DNA from 2 places in the Ornithinibacillus proteolyticus genome. Region 2 is predicted to be linked to the other one. Evidence: predicted binding sites of a transcription regulator. Region 2 holds the regulator's gene; the other holds the start of a gene.
The links. The regulator CtsR, encoded in region 2, represses protease genes until heat stress. The targets are predictions, from matches to a motif close to ATGGTCAATAAAGGTCAAACA.

Region 1 (13,877 bases), on a different contig from region 2:
ATAGATGATGTCGTGGATATGTTGATTTTTACTATCGAAAATGAACACATATCTGCTGCTCTTAATGTGACAGCTCCAACTCCATCTCGGAATAAAGAATTTAATCAAATTCTTGCCAAGAGTCTGCGACGTCCTTATTGGTTCCCTACACCCGGGCTTTTAGTCCATACTGTTACCGGGGAGATGAGTCAGCTTGTGTTGAAAGGACAGTATGTGCTACCAAATAAAGCAATCGAAAACGGGTTCCAATTCACATATCCGACGCTGGAATTAGCGTTAAATCAACTATTTGCTGATGTAAAGAAAAATTAACAAATTTTGTCGATATTTTTGATGAAAAAGTTGTTCCATTTTAGTGATAATCATAGTATTATATGTATTGTTACAAATCGAAACGATTAAAAACACATATTCGTTCTTTCTTTTGCGATTATGATAGTTTTTCTAATGCAACTAGGAAAGAAAATTATACTTTCCAAATTGCAAAATATAACGGGGAAGGCAAATGGTGCGCCACCAGTTTTTTAACTGGTTCTAGTGGGTTCGATTCCCACCCCGAATTTTTGTTGATCTTAATAAAAATTCGCGGGTGGGCTACCAACTAGGTTTCCTTTTCTTTGGTTACCCTCCTGCATAAATAAGGAGGGTTTTTTGATGCTAAAAAAGCGTGAATTACATGAGGTGCCAGTATTGTTTGAACTGATGTCACACCCAGATGTATTCCCATATGTAAGACATAAAGCAACAACTACTGATGAGTTTTACTTCATCACCAAGAAGACAATTGAAGCAGAAGAACGCGGTGAGTTAATCTCAAGGACGATCTTAGACGAATATCAGCAGGCAATTGGTACGATTAATCTGTTTGATATCGAACAGAATCACGGTTTTTTGGCAACATGGATTGGCCAGCCTTATTTCGGGAAAGGGTATAATCGACTTGCTAAGGAGCAGTTTTTCGATGAGTTATTCTTTGATTATGAAATCGAGACTATCTTCATGAAGGTACGAAAAACAAATCTCCGCTCTACAAAAGCCGTTTTAAAACTTCCTTATGTAGCCTTAGGAAACACCATTTACCCAGAAATATATCAAAAAGTAAATAAGAACGAAGAAATATACGATATCTTTGCCATTTCTAAAGAGCATTACCTATCCTATCAGCAATTTGCCAGCCTTGAAGCTAGTGCTGATGATGAAGTTGTATAAAATTGCATAAATATTACAGATATGGTTATTCTAAGAATAAAAGTGAGGGATGACCATGTCGGCGAGAGAAAAGCGTGAAGTAAGAGATAAGTTTCTAAACAAGACGCAGGAAGTATTGTATCAAAAGGAGTTTAAGCGTGCAGACCGCGCTAGGCAAAAAGGGGATCGAAGCTAAGCTTCGGTCCTTTTTTTCCCTTTCCTATAAGGAATACTCTATCTATTAGTTCTAACAAATTTTCTATAGGAAATAAGTATTAAAGCACAGACCAGTGCTAATCCGAGGAATGTGAAAAGAAAGTATAGAGGTGAACCCACTATCCCAAAAGCTACTTCATTTTGAAGTGTTTCTACAATATCCCAATTCCCAGCAATGGTAGGTTGATAATTCTTCGTTTGAAAGTACCCTACTAACATGGTTCCGGCGATATAAAATAGATGAATGACAAAAGAAAAAATACATGATTGAACGATAATCTTCAACCCCTACACCCCCTCGTAGTCTTGGTTCCATTTTATACTATGAAATTTATTACATCAAATTGTTTTCTTAGATGCTTAAGCTGTTTATGTGTAGCCTTGCCTCACTATTCTAAACGTTACACACACCAAAGCCATTTTTGCGGATAAATAAAAAGAAAGCGCTGTTTCCCCTTGATTTATACACAGGATCATGTTGATTATCACTCACAAATTAACTGTGAATAATGTGCATAAGTTTAATTTTTCCTAATTAATAGCGTATTTTCATGTGGATAATCCTGTGGCTAACTTTTTTTCCTAAACGTTACTTTTACTGTTTATTTTAAAATGCTATTTCGGACAAATTCAGCAATTAGTCTCTTCTATACTATCCCAGATTAATTAATCAAATGCTCTCCCTATTGTTCATTCCAATTTAAAAATCCAAGTACTTTTATCCATTACCTTCTCTTATATTATCCCCTCCACCATAAACTAATTGTAATGATTTTTTCTATTGACATACATGTTCTAACTGTTATACTATGAATATAACAGTTAGAACTAATGCTATTACAAAATACCTGGGATTTGAACTCTCCCAGTCTAAAGGAGCGTGTTCCAATGTGCTAATAAATCTAGATTTTGAATCGAATGAACCAATTTATCAGCAGTTAGTCCATCAAATCATTGAAGGGATTGCTCGTAAGGAAATTGCACCTGGTGAAGGACTTCCATCTGTTCGGTCACTTGCTTCTGACATAGGAATAAATTTGCATACTGTTAATAAAGCGTATCAACAATTAAAGCAGGATGGATTTATTCTAATCCACCGACAAAAAGGAGTTGTTGTGAATCCGGATGGTGTTCCTAAGGCCGATGCCAATTATAAGAAGCAGCTGGAGAAAAATTTGCGTCCCCTCATTGCTGAATCAATATGTCGGGATGTTAGTGAAGAGGAATTTTTAAGGCTTTGTTCTACGATTTTTGAAACTTATCAAGGGGGTTCTGCGTAAATGAATATGATATATCTATTCCTTATTTTACTTCCGGTTTTCATCATAACCATGTTTATGCCATATTGGACACGAAAAACAGAAAGCTTTGGTGTATCGATTCCAGAAGAGATTTATCATTTAGATAACATCAAGAAGCTACGCAAACAATATGTCCAGTTTTCTGGAATAGCAAGTATTTTAGTAGTCGTACTTTTTTTAGTTCTAAGCTTTATTGATAACTTAGATGAAATTACTTTTGCTCTTTCCTTCTCTCTATTAATATTCCTATATCTAATTGGCACCTTTTTTATCTACTTACATTTTCATCGAGCCATGAAACGGTTGAAGCAGCTCGAAAACTGGGGCCAAGAAAAAGCGCAAGCAATATTCGTCTCAACTGATTTCAGAAGTCATAAATTAATCCATTCCAATGCTTGGTTTATTATTTCATTTCTCATAACGTTTGCGATGATTACTATAACCTTTATGTTCTATGACCGTATACCAGAGCAAATTCCAATTCAATATAACATGAGCGGTGAAGTTACGAACTGGGAGGATAAATCGACACGCATCCTTCTTGCTATGCCAATCATGAGTCTTTATTTAACACTGTTATTTATGTTTTTAAATACTATGATTGCTAAAGCAAAGCAACAGATTAGTGCCGAAAAACCAGAAGAATCCCTACAACAAAATATCATTTTCAGAAGAAGATGGTCAATGTACCTTATTGTTACTGGGATCGGATTAACACTATTATTTGCTTTCATTCAGTTTTCCTTTATTTTCTCAGTTAACCCAGCAATTCTTACCATTTCACCGCTAGTTTTCACAGCTATACTCACCCTTTGGGCAATCATCTTGGCAATCACGACAGGACAGGGTGGTAGCAGAATAAAAGTGTCAACTGGTACTAATGGAGAAGTGATTAATCGGGATGATGATTCCAATTGGAAGCTAGGAATATTTTACTTTAACACGAATGACCCAGCGCTATTTTTAGAGAAGCGATTTGGAATTGGTTGGACTATTAATTGGGCACGACCACTTGCATGGAGCATTATGTTAGGGATAATTTTATTAGCAGTAGTCATTCCACTGTTGTTAGGGATGTAATTATTATTATGTTCAGGGGGAGTTGAGATTTTATGGGAGATATTAATTGGGCGATACTTGCACCGTTCTTCATTATTCAGCTAATTTTATTAATTGTTGCCATTGTAGACTTAGTAAAAGTAAGAGAAACAAATGGCCCGAAATGGTTATGGGTACTGATTATTGTTTTTGTTAGCATGGTCGGACCTATTATCTACTTCATTTTTGGAAGGAGACAACGTTAAATGAGTTTACTTACAGTAAATAATCTAACTAAAAAATATGGTTCCAAAACCGTCGTGGACCATATTAGCTTTGAGTTTGGTCACAACAAATGCATTGCCCTAATTGGTCCTAACGGTGCAGGTAAAACGACAACATTACGGGCACTATCTGGACTGTTAAAACCATCCGACGGAACTATTCAATTTGAGAATCAAGAAAAGAACCATGACATTCGCGATAAAATTGGATACTTGCCGCAATATCCCGCTTTTCACACTTGGATGACAGGTAAGGAATTTTTAGTTTACAGTGGGAAATTAGCAAAGCTCACTAAAGAAGAGGCGAAAAAAAGGGCAGATGAGCTATTAAAGATAGTCGGGATTTCGGATGAAGCTAAGAACGAGCGAATTGGTCGCTACTCTGGAGGGATGAAGCAGCGACTAGGTATCGCACAAGCTATTATTCACCGCCCGAAACTATTAATCTTAGATGAACCGGTCGCATCGCTTGATCCGCTTGGCAGAAGAGAAGTATTAGTTCTAATGGAAAAATTAAAAGAAGAAATGACCATTTTATTTTCTACTCATATCTTAAATGATGCTGAGGAGGTAAGTGATGAACTAATCTTACTTCATCAAGGACAAATCATTGAATCTGGTTCGATAGCAGAATTACGTAAAAAATATCAAACTACGATAATCGAGTTGCAGGTGGAAGGAGATTTAAGCCTTTACCAAGAAAAGCTAAACAATCTAGAAACTATAATGAGTACAAAACAAGAACGGAACACGCTTTTCATTACTGCCTCCGAGGTAAAAAGTGCACGTGATGAAATTCTAGCCACAGCTACTAAAGAGAATTGGCCAATCACAACATTTTCAATCAATCAAGCCTCACTAGAGGATATGTTTATGAGGGTGGTGAAATCGTAATGCAATGGATGACATTATTTCAAAAAGAGCTGCTAGAGAATTGGCGAAATAAGAAGTGGATTTGGGTTCCATTAGTGATGATTTTAATATCCATAATGGATCCATTAACGACATACTACTTGCCGCAAATTATTGATTCTGTCGGTGGGGTTCCTGAGGGTACTACATTTGAACTACCTGAATTTGCACCGCCAGAGGTCATGATGATGAGTCTTTCACAGTTAAGTTTTTTAGGAGTACTAGTAGTAGTCTTAATTGCAATGGGAACAATAGCTGGAGAACGGAAAAGTGGTATTTCCGAGCTTATCTTAGTTAAGCCTGTACATTATATGAACTATATTACAGCTAAATGGGCTTCCTATTTACTATTAGTATGGGTATCGCTGTTGTTAGCCTTATTAGTTAGCTGGTACTATATTAATCTTTTATTTGGGACAATATCCTTCAGCGATTTTCTTATCACATATATTTTCTATGGCTTATGGTTAACCCTTGTGGTTTCACTGACCATTTTTTATAACACAGTAATTAAATCTTCAGGTTTAGTTCTGTTCTTTACCATTTTAACGATTATGGTGATGAGTATCGTAACCCAGATCTTCCAGCATATTTTGGATTGGAGCCCGAATAACTTATCTACTTACATTATCGAGTCAATCAGTACTGGCGAATTACATTCCGAATTAATTTTAACCGGGGTGATCACACTAGCGATTTCAATCGTATTAATTCTTGTTTCAGGACAGCTATTTAAACGGAAAGAAATGGCTGGATAAATAGGAAGGGGACATCCTGTCGTTATCGTCAGGATGTCCCCTGTTGTTTATCTTCTCTTCTCTATTGTAATTCTTCTGACAAACACAAAGGAAAGTAAAAAGAACAATAAACCGATCCCGAACATTTGATAGAAAAATACTATATTTACTTGATTTACGAACTCGACAATAATATCATAAACCCAGCCTTTAGCAATTCCAAATAGTAGCAATATGACCAGAACCCCAGCAACGAGTCCTCCACCAGCAAGACCATATTTATAGAATAGTAGGCCCATGACGAACATAAAGGATAGCAGGAAAAACATGACACTAATGTCAATCAATAACCGATTTAGCCAATTGTCTTCTATTATCATTGCTGGATGTAGAAACATAAAAGATGTGATATTTGCATTCTTTGTAAGAAGTAGCACGACTTCTTGAATCGTATTTGCAACGAGAGATTGTACCGTGGCAATGATTAAGAAATAAATACCCATACTAATTAAGATGTTCTTACGAGTTGCTCCCATTTTAATGGAAAAAGGAATGCTCTCCTTTACCCTTGTAAATCCTATGACCAAGCAATAAAAGTAAATTGCAAACGGAAAGCCAAATGCTAACATGCCATCTTCTACACCTAATAGGTACACTCCAAAAGCAAGAGAGACTAATAGCATAAATAATAAAATCGACCAAAATATGAGAATGTTATGGCGGATGTCACTAATATAGAAATATAGTAAACCTTTAATCTGTTTATTCATGATTACGCTCCTTTTCTTTCCGTAAGATAGATCATTAATTCTTGAATCGGTACACCTTCAACTGATAATCCAGCTGCTATTGCATCCTCTGAATGCCCTACTACATATGCTGTCATCATACCTGCAAGCTTTTTCGTCATGATCACTTCTTTATCTTGAATGAAATTATCTACTAATTCTTCCGTCCCAGAAACTGCACATGCACTGTTTCGTAGCACGTCTGCATCTTCCTGTAATGCAAGTTTTCCATCTTGAATAATGAGGACTTCTTCAAACATTAAACTAACCTCATCGATTAAATGGGTGGAAAAAATAATCGTTCTTGGCTCTTTTTCATATTCTTCTAGAAGAATTTCGTAGAACTTCTTTCGTGCCGCTGCATCAAGTCCAATATACGGTTCATCAAACACCGTTACCTGTGCTTTACTAGCTAAACCAACAATAATCCCAAGAGCAGACTCCATCCCTTTTGATAAGGCTTTTACCTTAGCTTTTAAATCCAAGTTATATTCCTTCACCAACTCTAATGCTAATGATTGATCCCAATTAGGGTAAAAGTATGAGCTAATCTTTAGGACATGCTTTATAGTCAAATCCTTTTTAAAATTGTGACCTTCTTTAATTAAGCAAATGGATTCTGTTAGTTTCTGATTATCAAACGGTTTTTCACCATCAATCAGAATCTCTCCACTTGTTGATAAAATTTGACCAGCTAATATTTCCATAAAGGTAGTTTTTCCAGCACCATTCCGACCAAGTAAGCCATATATCTTCGGCTCATTAAGCATAAAAGATATAGAATCTAATGCTCGTTTATTCCCGTATTGCTTCGTTAAATTCTTAACCTCAATTTTCATAATCGTGTTCCCCCTCCATCATTCTCATTAAATCCTTTTCACTTATTCGTAGCTTTTTTGCCTCTTCCCTTAATGGGAGAATAAAGTTCTCATAAAATGTCTGCTTTCGTTTTTCAATCAAAATCTCCTTCGCATTGTCTGTCACAAACATCCCTACACCCCTTCGTTTGAATAAAATCCCTTCCGCTACGAGTTCATTAATCCCCTTTGCTGCAGTAGCTGGATTTATCTTATAAAATGCTGCAAACTCATTCGTAGATGGCACCCGTTCCCCTGCCTTAATGGAGTCATTTATGATGGAATCTTCTAGTTGTTCTTTTATTTGAAGGAATATGGGTCTATTATCATCCAAATGATTCTTCATGTTTAAGCTCCTTCGTTAAATGGTTCATTACTTATGTAACTAACCATATAGCATTGAAGGTTTATTGTCAACATTATTTTGAAAAAATTAAACTTAATTAATAAAAGAGCCCATAAAAAAGAGACAGTCTCACACCTTTTCAGTGGGACTGTCTCTTTAGCTACGCTCTAATATGCCTTGTATGGGTGCTTTTTGCGGAAATATTATATAGTCTTCTCCTTCTGTATGGATAACCAAATCTCCATAAACTGCAGTGGAGTATATATTCGTTTCCATTTCCACTAGTTTCTTAATCACTCGGTTAACAGGATGACCATAGTCATTATATTTACTATAGGTTATCACCGCAATATCAGGTTCTACTAACTCTAGAAAATTTTCAGAGCTACTTGTTTTTGAACCATGATGCGCAATTTTAATTATTTCAGCACGTACATCATACTTAGCAGCTATTTTTTTCTCTTGGGCATCTTCTATATCTCCCAGCAATAAAAAGTCGATGTCATTATAGCTGAGCTTTAAAGCAATCGAGGATTGATTATTATTTTTATGCTTGCCGTGCGCATTAAGGATTCGAATATCCAAGAGTGTATCAATTGGCAATTCCTTGCCTGCTTTCGCAACCTTTAACGGAATTTCCTGCTTACGAACTTCATTTATATAATTCGCATATGCCCGGGTAATATGAAGCTTTCCAGAATCTAATATTTCTTTTACCTTAAATTCCTTCATTACTGCTGGAAGCCCACCAATATGATCACGATCTGGATGGGTAGCTATCATTAAATCAATTTTATCAATCCCTAGTCCTTTCAAATAACGGACTACTTTTTTGCCTGCCATTGGTGGACCACCATCAATTAATATATGCTTTTTATTTGGGGTCTTTATATAGATACTATCCCCTTGTCCAACATTTATAAAATGCACTTCCATTTTCGGTGCATGATGACTATGAACTGGTACACCGTCTGTCGCAAAAATAAGGAAGAATATTAAGAAGTAGGAGAGAATTCTAGTTGGTCGCAGCATGAATGATACATCCTTTGTAAAAGAGTTCATTACTATCCTTTCACGTTTCTAAGCGAAATATTTATGTATCCTTTGTCGCCTATGCTATAAATTCTCATTGACTGTGCTTCGTCGCAAAAATATTACTTAAAATGAAGGATTTTGAAAATTCTTGTCGAATACTAGTATATCGGATAAAAGGGGGAATTGATGATGAGTAACACACTACATTCTTTTGAGGTATATACAGATTAACAACTAAAGGTGGAGATGACTATAAATATTGCAATGGTTGATGTTACGGTGTCTAAACCGGACCATGACTTTAATGAACGTGAGCAAAAGATAATTGAAGTATTACTGCTCAACTTAGCAGCACATGGTAATAGTTATGCAACAAAGGAAAATATGGCATTTACTCCAAATGAAAAGAAGAAAGATACCCTGTTCTCTTTTCAATTTGCTTGGCAACAATCTATTCCTAAAGAACAATATGATGAACTTGTATCTTCTATTCAAAGGAAATACGAAACAGCATTTAATATGTGTGACATAGAAAATGTTGAAATACAGTTTCTTGAGAATGCATATTTGAAAAAATAAATTAAGTCATAAAACGAAGAACGAAAATTCATCCGATATATAAATAATAAGACGCATTGGACTTTGACCAATGCATCTTATCTGTTTACGCTTTATTCACTACTACCTCACCATTTTTCACAGAAACATGAACTTTATTCACGTTTTCCTCTTCCAAAAGTAAGTCTGTTAATGGATCTTCAATTTTATCCTGGATAACACGGCGTAATGGGCGTGCACCAAATTTAGGATCATAACCAATCTTAACTAGGGCTTTTTTCGCTTCATTAGTGATGGTAATTTCCATGTTATTTTCTTTAATTACTTCCGTTAACTCAGCTAACATTAAATCGATAATGCTCATTAGATTTTCTTCTGTTAACTCATTGAAGTTAATGATTGCATCAAATCGGTTTAAGAACTCTGGCTTAAAGTATGAGCTTAAGTTTTCCAATGTGGATACTGATTCGTGCTTATCTTTATTGAAACCAACTGTAATTGATTTCATACCTGTTCCAGCGTTACTTGTCATTATAATAACGGTATCTTTAAAGCTTACTTTCCTACCTTGTGAGTCTGTTAGATGACCATCCTCCATAATTTGTAGGAACATGTTTTGCACATCTGGGTGTGCTTTTTCAATTTCATCCAATAAGATGATGGAATATGGGCTACGACGAACTTGTTCTGTTAATTGTCCTGCTTCATCATGACCTACATATCCTGGAGGTGCACCGATAATTTTAGAAACAGAGTGTTTCTCCATATACTCACTCATATCTAAACGAATCATTGCATCTCTTGTACCAAATAATTCTTCTGCTAGTGCTTTTGTAAGTTCTGTTTTACCGACACCGGTTGGACCTACAAATAAGAATGATCCAATTGGACGGTATTTAGATTTAAGTCCGGCACGACTTCTGCGAATTGCTTTTGCCACATTATCCACTGCTTCATCTTGACCAATTACTTTCTTACGAAGGTTATCACCGATATTTTTCATTTTCGCTTGCTCATCTGCTTGTAGTTTTGTTACAGGAATACCTGTTTTCTCTTCTACAATTAGTTGGATATCGGAAATATCTACATCGATGACTTGCTCTTTACCTTTAGCCTTTTCAAGCTGCTTTTGTAACTGGATTTCTTGGTAGCGTAAGTTTGCTGCACGTTCATAATCTTCTTGTTCAGCTGCAGCTTCCTTCTCCTTCACGATTTCGTCGATTCGTCGTTGAATAGAGCTAGAATCTTTTTGTGAATTAGCTAGGTTTAAACGGGAACCAACTTCATCCATTAAGTCAATCGCTTTGTCTGGTAAGAAACGGTCTTGAATATAACGTGCAGACAATGTGACAAATGCATGAATAGCTTCTTCTGAGTAACGAACTTCATGGAATCTTTCATAACGATCTTTAATCCCATTTAGAATTTGAATTGATTCTTCAACAGATGGCTCCTTCACGATAATAGGTTGGAAGCGACGTTCCAGAGCGGCATCCTTCTCAATTTTTCGATATTCTTTCAACGTAGTTGCTCCGATGATTTGTAATTCCCCGCGAGCTAAAGCTGGTTTTAGAATATTACCTGCATCCATTTGAGATCCTTCTGCCGTTCCAGCACCTACTACTTGATGAATTTCGTCGATGAAAAGAATCGTTTCTTTGCGTTCTTGTAATTCCTTAATTAACTGTTTCATGCGTTCCTCAAACTGACCACGGACGCCTGTGTTTGCGACTAGCGATGCAACGTCTAAAATATAGACTTCTTTATGAATTAATTTCGCAGGTACTTGACCTTCTGCTATTTTTAGAGCTAGTCCCTCAGCGATAGCTGTTTTACCAACACCTGGTTCACCAATAAGAACCGGGTTATTTTTATTTCTTCTATTTAATGTTTCAATAACACGTTTAACTTCCTGATCACGACCAATTACTGGGTCAATTTCACCAGCGCGAGCAGCGTCGGTTAAGTTTCTTCCTAGTTGATCAAGCAAGCCATTTCGCTTCGTTCTTTTTTGCTTTGTTTTGGTTGATGTATTAGAATATGCTGAACCATTATTTTGGAAAAAGTTATCTGCAAATGCATCATTTTCTCCATCAAAAGGATTAGAGAAAAATCCATTTGCATTCATCATATTTTCTTGGATTTCACGGAAACATGAATTGCAAAGGTGCATCTGCATCTTTTCATGATTCATTTGCATTGCCATATTAATGTTCGCTTCATTTACACCACATTTTTGACATTTCATTTTCCATTCCTCCCGATAATTAAATATCAATAAGATCAAATTTGACTTTGACTATCTTTGACCTTGTGATTTTATTATACTCTGACCTTTTTTGACTTTCAAGTATTTTGTTCCATTTTTTTGAGAGGCAATAGTGAACCTATATCATACCGGTTTGTAGGTCCTCTCTAAAACCATCGTTCATACTGTGTCACTCACTTTCTATCGCTATATCCCCTTATTTAATAATAGAACCCTCCTCACTGCCAATGCGCTAATCTAATTCATCCATTCAGTAATTCTATCCCTTTTTCCATAAAAAATAGCAGCCAATCGGCTGCTATTGTGATACCTTCCGTTCTATTTCTTTCTTCCTTAATTCTACCCGTCTAATCTTCCCAGAGATAGTTTTGGGCAATTCTTTTATAAACTCTATTTCCCTAGGGTATTTATAAGGTGCGGTTAATGATTTAACATGCTCTTGTAATTCCTTCGTTAATTGACCTGGTTCTTCTTGAACATTTGGTTTTAGAACAACGAAGGCTTTTACAATACTTCCTCGTACCGCATCCGGACTTGCTACAACAGCACACTCCTGGACATGTGGGTGTTTCACTAGAGCATCTTCGACCTCGAATGGTCCGATCGTGTAACCTGAGCTAATGATGATATCGTCACTACGACCTTCAAACCAGAAATATCCGTCCTCGTCTTTTCGAGCTTGATCTCCTGTTATATAAAAATCCCCTCGCCGTGAAGCATTAGTACGTTCTGCATCTTTATAGTACGCTTTAAACAAAGCAGGACTGTTTAAACGAACAGCGATATCACCAACTACATTGACTCCTACTGGTTCACCAAATTCATCTATAATTTCTACATCATTCCCAGGTGTTGGTTTACCCATGGAACCTGGTTTAACCTCCATGTTTTTCATGACACCTAGTAATAATGTGTTTTCTGTTTGTCCGTAGCCATCCCTAACGGTCACATTGAAGTAGGTACGGAATGTATTAATCACTTCCACATTTAATGGTTCACCAGCAGAAACAGCACTATGAAGATGTGTTAGCTGATATCTACTTAAATCATCAACCTTAGCCATTAGGCGATACTCTGTTGGTGTGCAACAGAGGACATTAATCTTATTTTCTTCTAATAAACTTAAATATTTTTCTGCGTTAAATCTTCCATTATAAATAAAGCCTGTAGCCCCCATACCTAGAACCGATAAGAATGGACTCCATATCCACTTTTGCCAGCCAGGTCCTGCTGTAGCCCAGACCTTATCTCCAGCTTTTACACATAGCCAATTTTCTGGAGCTGTTTTAAGGTGAGCAAATCCCCAGCCATGGGTATGCACAACGCCTTTAGGGTTGCCAGTAGTACCAGATGTATAAGAGATAAAAGCCGTGTCATCTCTTGTTGTAGCTGCCTCTTCTAACCAAGGCGATGAATCCTCCATCAGCCCATCGAGAAAATACCAATTATCGACTGGTCTGCCGACTGCAAACTTTATAAGAGAGTCATATTCATGAAGATCTTTATATTGCTCGGTAAAAGTATGATAACTTACCACACCATTTACTTCTCCGTGGCTTATCCGGTATTGTAAATCATTCGTTGTTAGCATTTCGGAACTAGGAACAACTATAATGCCAGCCTTTAAGGCCGCTAAATAAACCTCATAAGCTTCAATTCTACGTGGAATCATGACGAGAAGCTTATCACCTTTTTTTAATTCACTTTCCAGGAAAACGTTTCCAATTTTATTCACGTTTTTCATGAGTTGACCATATGTAATTTCCCGTTTTCTAACTTCTTCGTCTTCCCAAATTAACGCTTTTCTGTTTTCGTGCTGCACATGCTTCTCCATTTCCATCACTATGTTATAGTCCATAGGAGCAATTAGATCCTCTCGCTTCACCTCATCAACTCCCTTAGCTTATTTCCAATTATTATAACAAAAATTTTGAAATGTTAAAATATAATTTAAGTGAAAAAAAGCTGGGACAATACTATTACACATAGGATATACCGAACATTAAAGTTAGCGCATCAAACCCGCCCCGGAAATATACTTGCGGTTGCTTCCAGTACAGGGGCGACACCTGCTCGAGAAAACCTCGCAGTGTCTTCTTTACACTTCATCACAGCATAAGTGCGACATCTGCTCGAAAAGACCTCGCAGTGTCTTCTTTACACTTCATCACAGCATAAGTGCGACATCTGCTCGAAAAGACCTCGCAGTGTCTTCTTTACCGTCGGGCGGCTGGTGAGCCTCCTAAGAGCTAACGCTCCCCTGGGGTCTCACCGATGCCTTTCCTCCCACAGGAGTCTCCGTATATTTCCGGGGCTAATGTGGTGATGGTTCGTTTGTTATTACCTTT
Region 2 (7,286 bases):
TCATATTCTAGTTGGTGTTGGTGCTTGTTTAATGATGCTCCTATCTTTATTTGGCTTTGAGGCATATATTGAAAAATATAATAATGTTCAATTTGATCCAGCACGTATTCCCTCTTATGTAATTAGTGGGATTGGCTTTTTAGGAGCGGGAACAATTATGGTGTATGGAGGCACGATAAGAGGCTTAACTACTGCAGCTTCCATTTGGGCAGTAGCAGGTCTAGGCCTTGTTGTAGGAGCAGGAATGTATGCTGTCGCTGTATTTACCACCTTGATTATCTTGTTAAGCCTAGTTTTTCTTAATAACTTTGAAAAGCTATTCACTAGAGGCAAAACGTCCCTAGTATTAGAGATTATTTCGTATAGTGGGCTACCAATTAATAAAGTTGTTTCTGTGTTAGAGGATAGTGAGCTAAAAGTAAGACAGGTGGAAGTTATTAAAGTTGAAAATGATCTAAAAAGTATTTTTATAAAGGTTGAACGAAAGGCTAATCTAAATAAAATTGAGTTGTTTGAACGTTTATCTAGTATAGATGCTGTAAAAAGTGTTTCAGAAAGATAATAAGTAACTTTTAAGTCCCCTATGTATAGTGCAAAATAAAAGTGCAGAGTATTGCAAGGGCATTTGGCGTTGCAACTTTACATTGAGAGGCGGGCATGATAACCTTCATTGGCAAAGCCAGCCCTTGCCACGGCTGGCTTCATGGCTTTGTCCTCATGCCCGCAGAGGCTCAATGTCAAGTTGCAACATTGTGTAATTGCAATTGCAATCTTGTGTATTTTCGTTTTGCAAAATACACCCTACACATCATGAACAGCTGTGTAGGTTTTTTTATATAATTATAAGGGTGGAAGATTTTCTTTAGATAAATGGTTTTGATTGTTATGAATTTGTCTACAATAGTTATTGTAAGATAGTTGCATCTGATAAAATTTGAAGTATAATAAAAGTAAAGTCAAAGATAGTCAAAGTCAATATGGTGGACGAACCTGAGATTACTCTGGAATCTAGGAGGGAATCAAATGAGCAATATTTCAGATGTAATTGAGCAATATTTAAAACAAGTCTTACAAGCAAAAGGGCAAGATGCTATTGAAATAAAACGTAGCGAGATTGCAGATCGATTTCAATGTGTTCCATCACAAATAAACTATGTCATTAATACTCGTTTTACGGTGGAAAAAGGATATATTGTTGAAAGTAAGCGTGGTGGTGGAGGGTATATTCGAATTATTCGAATTAGACACCGCGATAAATCAGAATTAATTGATGAGATTATTGAGCTAATTAACCCTACGGTAACCCAGCAAGCCGCTGTAAATGTATTAGAACGCCTTATGGAAGAGGGAATCTTAACGGAACGAGAAGCTAAGATAATGGCTAATGGAATCAGTAGGGAGACATTAGCATTTAAATTGCCTCTACGAGATGAGATTAGAGCAAGAATTTTAACCTCTATGCTCACAACATTAAAGTACTTATAAGTTAATCGGTTTAGATTTTAGACAAGGGGGAAACAAGGTGGAGTGTCAGGAATGTCATCAACGGCCAGCTACTTTGCATTATACACAGGTGATTAACGGACATAAGACGGAAATTCAAATTTGTGAGGTCTGTGCAAAAGAAAAAGGATATATGACGTATCCGGAAGATGGATATTCGCTTCATAATCTATTAACTGGATTATTTAACTTTGAGTCTGGAACTGTCGGGTCACCTGGAGCACACTTACAAAAGGAAAAAGATGTTCAATGTCCAAAATGTGGGTTGACCTTTACGGAATTTAAACAAATCGGTAAGTTTGGATGTGGAGAGTGTTACCATACCTTTTCTTCCAATCTAAATCCAATTTTCCGTCGTGTTCATAGTGGAAATACAGAACATAGGGGTAAGATACCGAAGCGAAAAGGTGGCAATTTACATCTTAAGAAACAGCTTGCAAATTATAAGACGGAATTAAAAGAATTAATTATTAATGAAGAGTTTGAACAAGCTGCTGTAATTCGAGATAAGATTAAGGAATTAGAAGCAAAGATTAATCGTAAGGAAACAGGTGATAGTAATGACACTTCAACATTTCATGAATGAAGCAATCAGTCCTTGGATGCGTGAACAAGGTCCAGATCATGATATTGTACTAAGTAGTCGCATTCGTTTGGCGCGTAACTTTGCAGACATGCCATTTCCTATTATTGCCGATCAAAAAGACTTAGAGCAAATCCGTAAATTCTTTAAACAGGAATACGAGCATACGTCATTTGGAGAATATAAGAACTTTGAATTTATCTCGATCCGAGACATAACCGCAATTGAGAAAAGTGTATTAGTAGAGAAGCACCTAATTAGCCCATTACTTGCGAAAAGAGAAGGTGCAGCTGCTACGCTAATTTCACAAAACGAACAAGTCTCTGTCATGATAAATGAAGAGGATCATATTCGAATTCAACTATACTTTCCTGGTTTACAATTAACGAAGGCATTAAACAAAGCCTTGGAGTTTGATGATTGGATTGAAGAAAAGGTAAATTATGCTTTTGATGAAAAGCGTGGCTTCTTAACCAGTTGTCCGACTAATGTAGGGACAGGGATGAGAGCATCGGTAATGATGCATTTACCAGCGCTTGCTATGACGAAGCAAATCAATCGAATGATGCCAGCTATAAACCAGCTAGGACTAGTAGTAAGAGGGATTTATGGAGAAGGTAGCGAAGCATTAGGAAATATCTTTCAAATTTCTAATCAGATTACACTTGGAAAGACAGAAGAGCACATCATAGAAGATTTGGAGAGTGTTGTACAACAGTTAATTGAACATGAGCGAAAGGCTCGTACTAGAATTTTAGAACAATCCGGAATTGAACTAGAGAACCGTATTTTCCGTTCTTTAGGTGTTTTGGAATATAGTAGAATTATTGAATCAAAAGAGGCTGCAAGATGTTTATCAAATGTTAGACTGGGAATTGATTTAGGAATCATTAAAAATGTTTCTCGTAATATACTTAATGAACTGATGGTTTTAACACAACCAGGTTTCTTGCAGCATTATGCAAAAAAGACGCTAAGTGCTTCAGAGAGAGATGTACTAAGAGCGTCTTTAATCCGGGAACGATTACAATTTGAGGAATAGGTAGGAGGAAATCTTATATGATGTTTGGACGTTTCACTGAGAGAGCACAGAAAGTTTTAGCCTTATCACAAGAAGAAGCCGTACGTCTTGGTCATAATAATATAGGTACAGAGCATATTCTTCTTGGATTAGTGCGTGAAGGGGAAGGTATAGCTGCGAAAGCATTAGAATCTCTTGGATTAGAAGTATCAAAAATTCAAGAAGAAGTGGAAAAGCTAATTGGAACTGGTAAGCAACCAATGCAAACCATTCACTATACACCTAGAGCAAAAAAGGTAGTTGAGCTATCCCAAGATGAGGCAAGAAAATTAGGTCATTCCTATGTAGGAACAGAACACATCCTATTAGGCTTAATCCGAGAAGGTGAGGGCGTTGCTGCTCGTGTTTTAAATAACCTTGGGGTTAGTTTAAATAAGGCAAGACAACAAGTGCTTCAATTATTAGGTAGTAATGAATCTCAAGCTGGTAGACAGGGTCGAGGCCAAGCTTCTAATGCTAATACACCGACATTGGATTCACTAGCGAGAGATTTAACACAAAGTGCAAAAGAGGGGAATATTGACCCGGTCATTGGAAGAAGTAAAGAAATAGAACGTGTTATCCAAGTGTTAAGTCGCCGTACGAAAAACAATCCAGTCCTGATCGGAGAGCCTGGTGTTGGTAAGACAGCTGTAGCAGAAGGATTAGCACAGCAAATCATTCAAAATGAAGTACCAGAAACATTACGAGATAAGCGTGTCATGACACTGGATATGGGTACTGTTGTAGCAGGTACGAAATATCGTGGGGAATTCGAGGACCGCTTGAAAAAGGTAATGGAGGAAATCCGCCAAGCAGGCAATATTATCTTATTTATTGATGAATTGCATACGTTAATTGGTGCTGGAGGTGCAGAAGGGGCAATTGATGCTTCCAATATTTTAAAGCCATCATTAGCGCGTGGAGAATTACAATGCATCGGTGCTACTACATTGGAAGAGTATCGTAAATATATTGAAAAGGATGCAGCTTTAGAGAGACGTTTCCAACCAATTCAAGTGGATGAGCCAACATTAGAAGAAACGATTCAGATTTTAAAAGGACTACGTGACCGCTATGAGGCGCATCACCGTGTAACGATTACCGATGAAGCGATAGAAGCGGCTGCTAAATTATCGGATCGATATATTACCGATCGTTTCTTGCCAGATAAAGCAATCGACTTAATTGATGAGGCCGGTTCTAAAGTAAGATTACGTTCCTACACTGTTCCACCAAATCTAAAGGACTTGGAGCAAAAGCTTGAAGAGGTACGGAAAGAAAAAGATGCTGCAGTACAGAGTCAAGAGTTTGAAAAAGCAGCTTCACTTAGAGATACAGAGCAGCGTTTACGTGAGCAACTAGAGACGACAAAGAATGAATGGAAAGAAAAACAAGGACAAGAGGATTCTCAAGTAACAGTTGAAGATATTGCTAGTATTGTGTCGATTTGGACTGGTGTACCAGTTTCTAAATTAACAAAAGACGAAAGTGAGCGTCTGCTTCATTTAGAAGAGGTATTACACGATCGTGTTATCGGCCAAGAAGAAGCCGTTAAAGCTGTTGCAAAAGCAATAAGAAGAGCAAGAGCAGGACTTAAAGATCCGAAACGTCCAATTGGCTCCTTTATTTTCTTAGGACCAACAGGGGTAGGGAAAACAGAATTGGCTCGTGCGCTTGCTGAGGCGATGTTTGCCGATGAAGATGCAATGATTCGTATTGATATGTCCGAATACATGGAAAAACATTCGACCTCACGACTTGTTGGATCTCCTCCAGGATATGTTGGATACGAAGAGGGTGGTCAACTAACGGAAAAAGTTCGTAGAAAACCATACTCTGTTGTATTATTAGATGAAATAGAAAAAGCACATCCTGAGGTGTTTAATATCCTTTTACAAGTGCTAGAAGATGGACGCCTAACCGATTCGAAAGGTCGTGTCGTAGACTTCCGTAATACGGTAGTAATCATGACATCAAATGTTGGAGCAAGTGAGCTGAAGCGTAACAAATATGTCGGATTTAACTTAGATGATGAAAACAAAGACTATGCGAATATGAAATCAAAAGTCATGGACGAATTGAAAAAAGCTTTCCGTCCAGAATTCTTAAATAGAATTGACGAAACGATTGTATTCCATTCCTTAGAGAAGAAACATATGAAATCAATTGTCACATTAATGGTTAAAGACGTACAAAAGCGTTTAATCGAACAAGAAATTGATTTCTCGCTTACCGATAAAGCACTTGAAAAAATTGCGAATGAGGGCTTTGATCCTGAATATGGTGCAAGACCATTAAGAAGATCTATACAAAAGAATATTGAAGATCTATTATCAGAGGAGCTACTAAAAGGTTCGATTAAAATCGGAGAAAAGGTTAAAATTGGGTTAAATAATAAAGGTGAATTTATTATTTTACCGTAAAATAGTTTTATTTTCTTGAAGAAAAAGCTAGGAGGATTTCACCTTCTAGCTTTTTTCTTCCTCAGAAAGGTATGGTACGATGCTAGTTATAATTGTAGGGCGTCTATAAATTGGCAGTTTTATAGCGGATATAGTGTATAGAGCGATGTGTTCTGTTAGTAAAACAATGTTAATGAAACCCTAATTTATGAAGAATATGTGGCAAACTTAAGGAAAAATAATACTAAATTGATAGATTTCTGTAACCTTAATACCGCGTTAAACGTATATAATAGAGGTATCCGAAAGGAATGATATGATTGGCAAAAAGAAAGACTAAATTTGTTTGCCAGGAATGTGGATATGAAACTGCAAAATGGTTGGGCAAATGCCCAGGTTGTAATAATTGGAATAGCTTTGTAGAGGAAACCGAAATTACAGGTAAACAATCAAGACATACATTTAGTGGCATTTCTAGCTCTGGTAGTAAACCAGAAAAAATAACATCTATTGAGTCACAGGATGAGCCACGAATTACAACAAAATTAAACGAGTTAAACCGTGTGCTTGGCGGTGGTGTTGTACCTGGATCATTAGTACTAATCGGTGGTGACCCGGGTATTGGAAAGTCAACACTCCTATTACAAGTCTCATCACAGCTTGCCGAGAAGCAGCTGCCAGTTTTATATATATCTGGTGAGGAATCTACTAGACAAACGAAGCTTCGTGCAGATCGGTTAGGTGTAAGCTCAGACTTACTTTATGTACTTTCTGAAACGAATTTACTAACGATAACGAACCATATCGATCAGTTAAAACCATCACTCGTCATTATTGATTCCATACAAACCATCTATCGTGAAGAGGTAACTAGTGCACCTGGAAGTGTATCCCAGGTTAGAGAATGTACAAGTGAATTAATGCGAATTGCTAAAACGAGTGGTATACCTATTTTTATCGTAGGACATGTAACGAAAGAAGGAGCAATTGCTGGTCCGAGGTTATTAGAGCATATGGTAGATACCGTGCTTTATTTTGAAGGAGAAAGACATCACACATACCGAATTTTACGTGGTGTAAAGAATCGTTTCGGTAGCACGAATGAAATGGGTATTTTTGAAATGAAGGAAGAGGGCTTACGAGAAGTGTTGAACCCTTCTGAGATATTCCTCGAGGAGCGGTCACAAGGTACTGCCGGTTCGACAGTTGTAGCGTCGATGGAAGGGACAAGACCTGTATTAGTGGAAATTCAGGCCTTAGTATCCCCATCTAGCTTCGGTAATCCAAGAAGAATGGCAACTGGTATTGATCACAATCGCGTATCATTACTAATGGCGGTTTTAGAGAAGCGAGTCGGATTAATGCTACAAAATCAGGATGCCTATATAAAGGTAGCGGGCGGAGTAAAGTTAGACGAACCAGCGATAGATTTGGCAACGGCGGTTAGTATTGCATCTAGTTTTAGAGATATTTCGACGAGGCCGGATGATATCTTCATAGGTGAAGTTGGATTAACTGGAGAAATAAGAAGGGTATCGAGAATAGAGCAACGCGTTCAAGAGGCAGCAAAGCTTGGCTTTAAACGAGTCATCTGTCCACAAAACAATCTAGAAGGATGGACTGTTCCAAAGGATATTCAAGTTATTGGTGTCCGAACGATTCAAGAAGCACTAGATATAGGGGTGCCAAGATAATAGATTTAAAAAACCAGTAGAATTTTGTCGAATTTTGATTG

Region 1: AAIB49_RS04065 (ATP-dependent Clp protease ATP-binding subunit) is a predicted target of CtsR. The motif match lies at 11,587-11,607, and genes of this name have one in related genera.

The regions. Positions count from the first base shown of each region.
Region 1 is NZ_JBCPXV010000005.1:11,991-25,867, forward strand. It holds partial or broken gene AAIB49_RS03995 (TIGR01777 family oxidoreductase) at 1-312, shown strand, start outside; gene AAIB49_RS04000 (GNAT family N-acetyltransferase) at 655-1,209, shown strand; gene AAIB49_RS04005 (YfhE family protein) at 1,265-1,384, shown strand; gene AAIB49_RS04010 (hypothetical protein) at 1,423-1,689, opposite strand; gene AAIB49_RS04015 (GntR family transcriptional regulator) at 2,295-2,684, shown strand; gene AAIB49_RS04020 (DUF1648 domain-containing protein) at 2,685-3,785, shown strand; gene AAIB49_RS04025 (PLDc N-terminal domain-containing protein) at 3,818-4,009, shown strand; gene AAIB49_RS04030 (ABC transporter ATP-binding protein) at 4,010-4,921, shown strand; gene AAIB49_RS04035 (ABC transporter permease) at 4,921-5,697, shown strand; gene AAIB49_RS04040 (hypothetical protein) at 5,745-6,446, opposite strand; gene AAIB49_RS04045 (ABC transporter ATP-binding protein) at 6,449-7,303, opposite strand; gene AAIB49_RS04050 (GntR family transcriptional regulator) at 7,293-7,667, opposite strand; gene AAIB49_RS04055 (ComEC/Rec2 family competence protein) at 7,824-8,699, opposite strand; gene AAIB49_RS04060 (hypothetical protein) at 8,949-9,281, shown strand; gene AAIB49_RS04065 (ATP-dependent Clp protease ATP-binding subunit) at 9,367-11,508, opposite strand; gene mbcS (acyl-CoA synthetase MbcS) at 11,828-13,414, opposite strand.
Region 2 is NZ_JBCPXV010000021.1:60,603-67,888, reverse strand. It holds gene AAIB49_RS11365 (MgtC/SapB family protein) at 1-562, shown strand, start outside; gene AAIB49_RS11360 (CtsR family transcriptional regulator) at 1,024-1,485, shown strand; gene mcsA (protein-arginine kinase activator protein McsA) at 1,523-2,089, shown strand; gene mcsB (protein-arginine kinase McsB) at 2,064-3,128, shown strand; gene clpC (ATP-dependent protease ATP-binding subunit ClpC) at 3,146-5,572, shown strand; gene radA (DNA repair protein RadA) at 5,872-7,245, shown strand.